Regions from separate parts of the Streptomyces sp. CA-249302 genome, predicted to be linked through region 2. Evidence: predicted binding sites of a transcription regulator. Region 2 holds the regulator's gene; the other holds the start of a gene.
What was found. Region 2 encodes HrcA, which represses chaperone genes, less so after heat shock. Its sites were predicted from a motif close to TTNGCACTCNGNNNNNCNGAGTGCNAA; they were not measured.
Positions count from the first base shown of each region.

Region 1: groL (chaperonin GroEL) is a predicted target of HrcA. The motif match lies at 2,196-2,222, and genes of this name have one in related genera.

Region 1 is NZ_JBNJMG010000001.1:4,946,132-4,949,936, forward strand. Features, by position in the region: gene ACQEWB_RS22045 (class I SAM-dependent methyltransferase) at 1-307, shown strand, start outside; gene groL (chaperonin GroEL) at 410-2,032, opposite strand; gene ACQEWB_RS22055 (cold-shock protein) at 2,388-2,594, opposite strand; gene ACQEWB_RS22060 (ubiquitin-like small modifier protein 1) at 3,047-3,322, opposite strand; gene thrC (threonine synthase) at 3,319-3,805, opposite strand, start outside.
Region 2 is NZ_JBNJMG010000001.1:3,665,009-3,668,813, reverse strand. Features, by position in the region: gene ACQEWB_RS16480 (DUF3097 domain-containing protein) at 1-573, opposite strand, end outside; gene ACQEWB_RS16475 (MBL fold metallo-hydrolase) at 605-1,336, opposite strand; gene hrcA (heat-inducible transcriptional repressor HrcA) at 1,487-2,503, shown strand; gene dnaJ (molecular chaperone DnaJ) at 2,504-3,640, shown strand; gene ACQEWB_RS16460 (nitronate monooxygenase) at 3,718-3,805, shown strand, end outside.

The DNA.
Region 1 (3,805 bases), 1.3 Mb from region 2:
GCTGCACTACGTCGGCGACCAGCTCGGGCTGCTGGCCCGTGCCGCCTCCTGGCTCGCACCCGGCGGACGGCTGGCCGCGCACTTCGACCCGGAGTCGGTCCGGTGGGCCGACGGATCGGCGGCCGGGCGGGTGGTGGTCCCGGCGTTGCGGGCGGCGGGCTTCCGTTACAGCGCCCGGCATCACCGGCTCACCCTCGACGGCGGGCGCCGGGTCAGGCTCCCGTTCCGCTATCTCGGTGCCGATCCGGCCGCCGGGCCGAACTACACGGGCCAGCCCGCGGTCGGCTCCCACTACACCCCCGTGTGAGCCACCGCAAAAGCCCGAGGGCGGCACCCCCCGTCGTATGACAGGAAGTACCGCCCTCGGCAAGGACGTTGATCAACCGGAGGCCGGGACCCCCGAGGTCGATCAGAAGTCCATGTCACCGCCCGGCATGCCGCCACCGGCGGGCGCGGCGGCCTTCTCCGGCTTGTCGGCGATGACGGCCTCGGTGGTGAGGAAGAGCGCGGCGATGGACGCGGCGTTCTGCAGGGCAGAGCGCGTGACCTTCGCCGGGTCGATGATGCCTTCCTTGACCAGGTCGACGTACTCACCGGTCGCGGCGTTGAGGCCGTGACCCGGGGTGAGGTTGCGGACCTTCTCCACCACGACGCCGCCCTCGAGGCCGGCGTTGACGGCGATCTGCTTCAGCGGGGCCTCGAGCGCGAGCTTCACGGCCTGCGCGCCGGTCGCCTCGTCACCCTCCAGCTCCAGCTTCTCGAAGACCTGGGAGGCCTGGAGCAGGGCCACGCCACCACCGGCGACGATGCCCTCCTCGACGGCCGCCTTCGCGTTGCGAACGGCGTCCTCGATGCGGTGCTTGCGCTCCTTGAGCTCGACCTCGGTGGCCGCGCCCGCCTTGATGACGGCGACGCCACCGGCGAGCTTCGCCAGGCGCTCCTGGAGCTTCTCGCGGTCGTAGTCCGAGTCGCTGTTCTCGATCTCGGCGCGGATCTGGTTGACGCGACCCGCGACCTGGTCCGAGGAGCCGGCACCGTCGACGATGGTGGTCTCGTCCTTGGTGATGACGACCTTGCGGGCCTTGCCCAGGAGGTCCAGGGAGGTGTTCTCGAGCTTGAGACCGACCTCCTCGGAGATGACCTCGCCACCGGTGAGGATGGCGATGTCGTTCAGCATCGCCTTGCGGCGGTCGCCGAAGCCCGGGGCCTTGACCGCGACGGACTTGAAGGTGCCGCGGATCTTGTTGACGACCAGGGTCGACAGGGCCTCGCCCTCGACGTCCTCGGCGATGATCAGCAGCGGCTTGCCCGACTGCATGACCTTCTCCAGGAGCGGGAGCAGGTCCTTGACGGAGCCGATCTTGGAGTTGGCGATCAGGATGTACGGGTCGTCCAGGGACGCCTCCATACGCTCCATGTCGGTGGCGAAGTACGCCGAGATGTAGCCCTTGTCGAAGCGCATACCCTCGGTGAGCTCCAGCTCCAGACCGAAGGTCTGGGACTCCTCGACGGTGATGACGCCTTCCTTGCCGACCTTGTCCATCGCCTCGGCGATGAGCTCGCCGATCTGGGTGTCGGCGGCGGAGATGGAGGCCGTGGAGGCGATCTGCTCCTTGGTCTCGACATCCTTCGCCTGCTCGAGCAGGGCACCGGAGACGGCCTCGACGGCCTTCTCGATACCGCGCTTGAGGGCCATCGGGTTGGCACCGGCGGCTACGTTGCGCAGGCCTTCCTTGACGAGGGCCTGGGCGAGAACGGTCGCGGTGGTCGTACCGTCACCGGCGACATCGTCCGTCTTCTTGGCGACTTCCTTGACCAGCTCGGCGCCGATCTTCTCGTACGGGTCCTCGAGCTCGATCTCCTTGGCGATGGAGACACCATCGTTGGTGATCGTGGGGGCGCCCCACTTCTTCTCGAGGACGACGTTGCGGCCCTTGGGGCCGAGCGTCACCTTCACGGCGTCCGCGAGCTGGTTCATGCCGCGCTCGAGGCCGCGCCGCGCCTCCTCGTCGAACGCGATGATCTTGGCCATGTGAAGTGGTCCCTCCAGGACTGGGGGTGATTCCTTCGGACCGCGCCCGCGCCCGCGACGGACGGCTCGCCTGCCCCGTGGGTTCCTTCCCCACCCGGCCTGCGGGCCTCACCGACCCGGTCCTTCGTTGTCACTCTCACCTTCAGAGTGCTAACGCCAATGATTAGCACTCGGGGTAGGCGAGTGCAAGCGGCTCTCAGGGATCGGCCAGGTCCCCCACGGGTCCCCAGGGGGCTCCCCGGGCCCCCTGAGGCTCCCCGGGCATGCCGGAGGGCTCGTAACCCATGACTCCCCATGGGATACGAGCCCTCCGAAAAAACAGAAGAACGACGCTGCGATCTACCCGGCGCGTGCTTCAGCTGGTCGCCAGTCGGACCATGTCCGCCTGCGGCCCCTTCTGACCCTGCGAGATCTCGAAATCGACCCGCTGGCCCTCTTCCAGGGTGCGGTACCCGTCCATCTGGATGGCGCTGTAGTGGACGAAAACATCCGCACCACCGTCGACCGCGATGAAGCCGTACCCCTTCTCCGCGTTGAACCACTTGACGGTGCCCTGAGCCATGCCTAACTCCCCTATTACTGGCCCTTGCACAGACCCGCACTTCGCGGATCCGGGTCAGACCTCACCCCCCACGGTTTGGGGGCGTGCGCCGGAACGCGTCGACCGCGGCTGAATGTATCTGTCCAACTGCCGTCTGCAACAGGTCAATCGGACGAGAATTCTGGACGGAACCGGTCCGGAATGTAGCGAGAATTCGCCTGAATTCAGGGCAAGTCGGGCCCCACAAAGGGAACATAAGCCACAAAAGACCTGCACACTTTGGCTGCTTCTTGTCGCACCCGAAGCCGGTACTCATATGCGTCCGGCATGCGGGAAGCAGCAGGTTCCCCAACTGTACCGTGCTCAACCATGCAGAATTGCCCCCTCCGCTTCTCTCACGGAGGGGGCAATTCGGTGAACTCTTGGTGACCGGCGTTACCGACGGTAATAATCGGGGCGACCGGTATGCACGCTCAGCCTCCGGCGACGGCCGGGATGATCGAGACGCCCGCACCGTCCGGGGTCGCCGTCTCCAGCCCCTGCTCGAACCGCACGTCGTCGTCGTTCACGTACACGTTGACGAACCGTCGCAGCTTGCCCTGGTCGTCGAGGACGCGCGCGGCGATGCCGGTGTGGTTCTTCTCCAGGTCGGCGATGACCTCGCCGAGGGTGGCACCTTCGGCGGCGACCTCGGCCTGACCGCCGGTGTAGGTGCGCAGGATGGTGGGGATGCGGACGTTGACGCTCATGATGCGAGGCCAGCCTCTCGGAAGGAGTCGAGGTTCGGGCGGATGGTGGCGGTGAGGCCCGTGTCGGCCACCGCGTCGAGGGTCTTGAGGCCGTCGCCCGTGTTGAGCACGACCGTGGTGAGGGTCGGGTCGAGTACGCCGTTCTCGATCAGCTTGCGTGTGACGCCGACCGTCACGCCACCCGCCGTCTCGGCGAAGATGCCCTCGGTGCGGGCCAGCAGCCGGATCGCGTCGACGATCTGCTCGTCGTTCACATCCTCCACCGCACCGCCCGTACGGCGAGCGATGTCCAGGACGTACGGCCCGTCCGCCGGGTTGCCGATGGCGAGGGACTTGGCGATGGTGTTCGGCTTCTGCGGCCGGACCACGTCGTGCCCCGCCTTGTACGCCACCGACACCGGCGAGCAGCCCTCGGCCTGCGCGCCGAAGATCTTGTACGGCCTGTCCTCGACCAGCCCGAGCTTGATCAGCTCCTGGAGCCCC
Region 2 (3,805 bases):
CGGGTGGCCGACGACCAGGGCGTGTTCGCTGATCACCGACTCGGCGATGCGCCATTCCTTGGTGCCGGGGATCAGGTGGTCCACCAGGACGCCGAGGCGGGCGTCGGGACCCGGCGCGAACTCCTCGACGATCGACGGGAGGTCGTCCACGCCCTCCAGGTACTCCACCACCACGCCCTCGATGCGCAGGTCGTCGCCCCAGACCTTCTCGACCAGCTCGGCGTCGTGCCGGCCCTCGACGTAGATGCGCCCGGCGCGGGCCACGCGCGCGCGTGCGCCGGGGACGGCCACCGAACCGGACGCGGTACGGGACGGTCGTACCGGAGCCGACGAAGACGGGCGGACCAGCGTCACCACCCGGCCCTCCAGGAGGAAACCCCGCGGCTCCAGCGGGAACACGCGGTGCTTGCCGAAGCGGTCCTCCAGGGTCACCGTGCCCGCCTCGCAGCGGATCACCGCCCCGCAGAAACCGGTGCCGGGCTCCTCCACCACCAGGCCGGGCTCCGCCTCGACCTCGGGGACGGGCTTGGGCTTCTTCCAGGGAGGGGTCAGGTCGGCGGAGTACTGGCGCATTCGGATGACGATAGGAGAAGCGCGCGGGTGATCAGGGCGACACGCCGAAGCGCGCGGCGAGCGCGTCGCGCTGGACCCGCACGAACGCCGCGTCCACCACCGCTCCGTGACCGGGCACGTACAGCGCGTCCTCGCCGCCCAGGTCAAGGAGCCGGTCGAGGGCGGCAGGCCACTGGGACGGTACGGCGTCCGGGCCCGCCTGCGGTTCGCCGGACTCCTCGACCAGGTCGCCGCAGAAGACCACCTCGGGGGAGCCGGGGACCAGCACGGCGAGGTCGTGGGCGGTGTGACCCGGGCCCACGTTCGCGAGCAGCACCTGCCGGCCGCCGCCCAGGTCGAGCGTCCACTCGCCGGAGACATGATGCCGGGGTGGGACCAGGGCGGCCGTCGCCTCGTCCGCCGCGTGCGCGTCCAGCCCCTGGGACACCGCGTCCGCCCGCAGCTCCTCGCGCGCCTGCCGGGTGCCGAGGACCGTCTCGATGCCCACCGCGCCGTACACCTCCGCGCCCTCGAACGCGGCCGTCCCGAGGACATGGTCGAAGTGGGGGTGGGTGAGCGCGAGATGGGTCACAGCGTGACCGGCGAGCGCCGACGCCTGGGAGCGCAGCAGCGCGCCCTCCGTCAGGCTCGAACCCGAGTCGATCACCAGCGCGGTGCCGTCCCCGACGACCAGCCCCGTCGTGCAGTCCCAGCCGGGCAGTCGGCACCGGCCGACCCCGGCCGCCACCCGCTCCCACCCAAACTCTTCCCAAGTCACCGTCATACGGCGACGCTAGCGGTACGAGCCGTTCAACAGGGGTCGACCTTGCCCCGGGTGTACCCCACCGCCGTACACTGGCCGGTAACGGCTGGCACTCGGACGGACAGAGTGCCAGGCGAAACGCCCAGGGGACGACATCTGGAGGTGTGCGCGATGCTGAGTGAACGACGGCTCCAGGTGCTGCGCGCCATCGTCCAGGACTATGTCGGCACCGAGGAGCCGGTCGGGTCCAAGGCCCTGACCGAGCGGCACAGCCTCGGCGTCTCCCCGGCGACGGTGCGCAACGACATGGCCGCCCTGGAGGACGAGGGGTACATCGCCCAGCCGCACACCAGTGCCGGGCGCATCCCCACCGACAAGGGCTACCGGCTGTTCGTCGACAAGCTCGCCGGCGTCAAGCCGATGACCGCGCCCGAGCGGCGCGCGATCCAGAACTTCCTCGAGGGCGCCGTCGACCTCGACGACGTGGTGGCCCGCACCGTGCGGCTGCTCGCGCAGCTCACGCGTCAGGTCGCCGTCGTGCAGTACCCCTCGCTCACCCGCTCGACCGTGCGGCACGTGGAACTGCTCTCGCTCGCCCCCGCGCGCGTGATGCTCGTGCTGATCACGGACACCGGGCGGGTCGAGCAGCGCATGGTCGACTGCCCGGCGCCGTTCGGGGAGGGCTCGCTCGCGGATCTGCGGGCGCGGCTGAACAGCAGGGTCGCGGGACGCCGTTTCACGGACGTGCCGCGACTGGTCGAGGACCTCCCGGAGGGTTTCGACGTCGAGGACCGGGGCACGGTCTCGACGGTGCTCTCCACACTCCTGGAGACCCTCGTCGAGGAGAACGAGGAGCGGCTGATGATCGGCGGCACCGCCAATCTGACCCGCTTCCCGCATGACTTTCCCCTCACGATCCGACCCGTCCTGGAGGCACTGGAGGAGCAGGTCGTGCTCCTCAAGTTGCTTGGTGAGGCCGGTGATTCGGGCATGACCGTACGTATTGGTCATGAGAACGCGTATGAGGGACTCAACTCCACTTCCGTGGTGTCGGTCGGCTACGGTTCGGGCGGCGAGGCAGTCGCCAAGCTCGGCGTGGTCGGACCGACCCGCATGGATTACCCGGGAACGATGGGAGCGGTACGCGCAGTGGCACGGTACGTCGGACAGATCCTGGCGGAGTCGTAAGTGGCCACGGACTATTACGCCGTTCTCGGCGTGCGCCGCGACGCGTCGCAGGAAGAGATCAAGAAGGCCTTCCGTCGGCTCGCACGCGAGCTGCACCCGGACGTCAACCCGGATCCGAAGACCCAGGAGCGGTTCAAGGAGATCAACGCCGCTTACGAGGTGCTCTCGGACCCGCAGAAGAAGCAGGTCTACGACCTCGGCGGCGACCCCCTCTCGCAGGCGGGCGGCGGAGGCGCGGGCGGCTTCGGCGCCGGTGGCTTCGGGAACTTCTCGGACATCATGGACGCCTTCTTCGGTACGGCGTCGCAGCGGGGCCCGCGATCGCGTACGCGGCGCGGCCAGGACGCGATGATCCGGCTGGAGATCGAGCTCGACGAGGCGGCCTTCGGCACGACCAAGGACATCCAGGTCGACACCGCCATCGTCTGCAACACCTGCAACGGTGAAGGGGCGGCGCCGGGGACCTCCGCGCAGACCTGTGACATGTGCCGCGGCCGCGGTGAGGTGTCGCAGGTGACGCGGTCCTTCCTGGGCCAGGTCATGACCTCGCGGCCGTGCCCGCAGTGCCAGGGCTTCGGCACGGTGGTTCCGACGCCGTGTCCCGAGTGCGCCGGTGACGGGCGGATCCGCTCGCGTCGCACGCTGACGGTGAAGATCCCGGCGGGTGTGGACAACGGCACGCGGATCCAGCTGGCCGGTGAGGGCGAGGTCGGGCCCGGTGGCGGTCCCGCGGGTGACCTGTACGTGGAGATCCACGAGCTGCCGCACTCGACCTTCCAGCGGCGGGGCGACGACCTGCACTGCACGGTGACGATCCCGATGACGGCGGCCTCGCTCGGGACGAAGGTGCCGCTGGAGACGCTGGACGGGATGGAGGAGGTCGACATCCGGCCCGGTACCCAGTCCGGCCAGTCGATCCCGCTGCACGGCCGGGGCGTCACGCATCTGCGGGGCGGCGGCCGTGGTGACCTCATCGTGCACGTCGAGGTCCAGACCCCGAACAAGCTGGACCCGGACCAGGAGAGGCTCCTGCGGGAACTGGCGAAGCTGCGCGGCGAGGAGCGGCCGCAGGGGCAGTTCCAGCCGGGGCAGCAGGGCTTGTTCTCACGGCTGAAGGACGCGTTCAACGGTCGCTGAATCGCACTCGTCCCTGTGGTTCCGGCCACAGGGACACCCGATTCGGACTTGTTCGGAGGACGTGACAACATGCGGTCATGTCCTCCGCGCTGACCGATCTCTTTCCGCATCCGATCGTGCAGGCCCCGATGGCCGGCGGCGTCTCCGTGCCGCATCTCGCCGCCG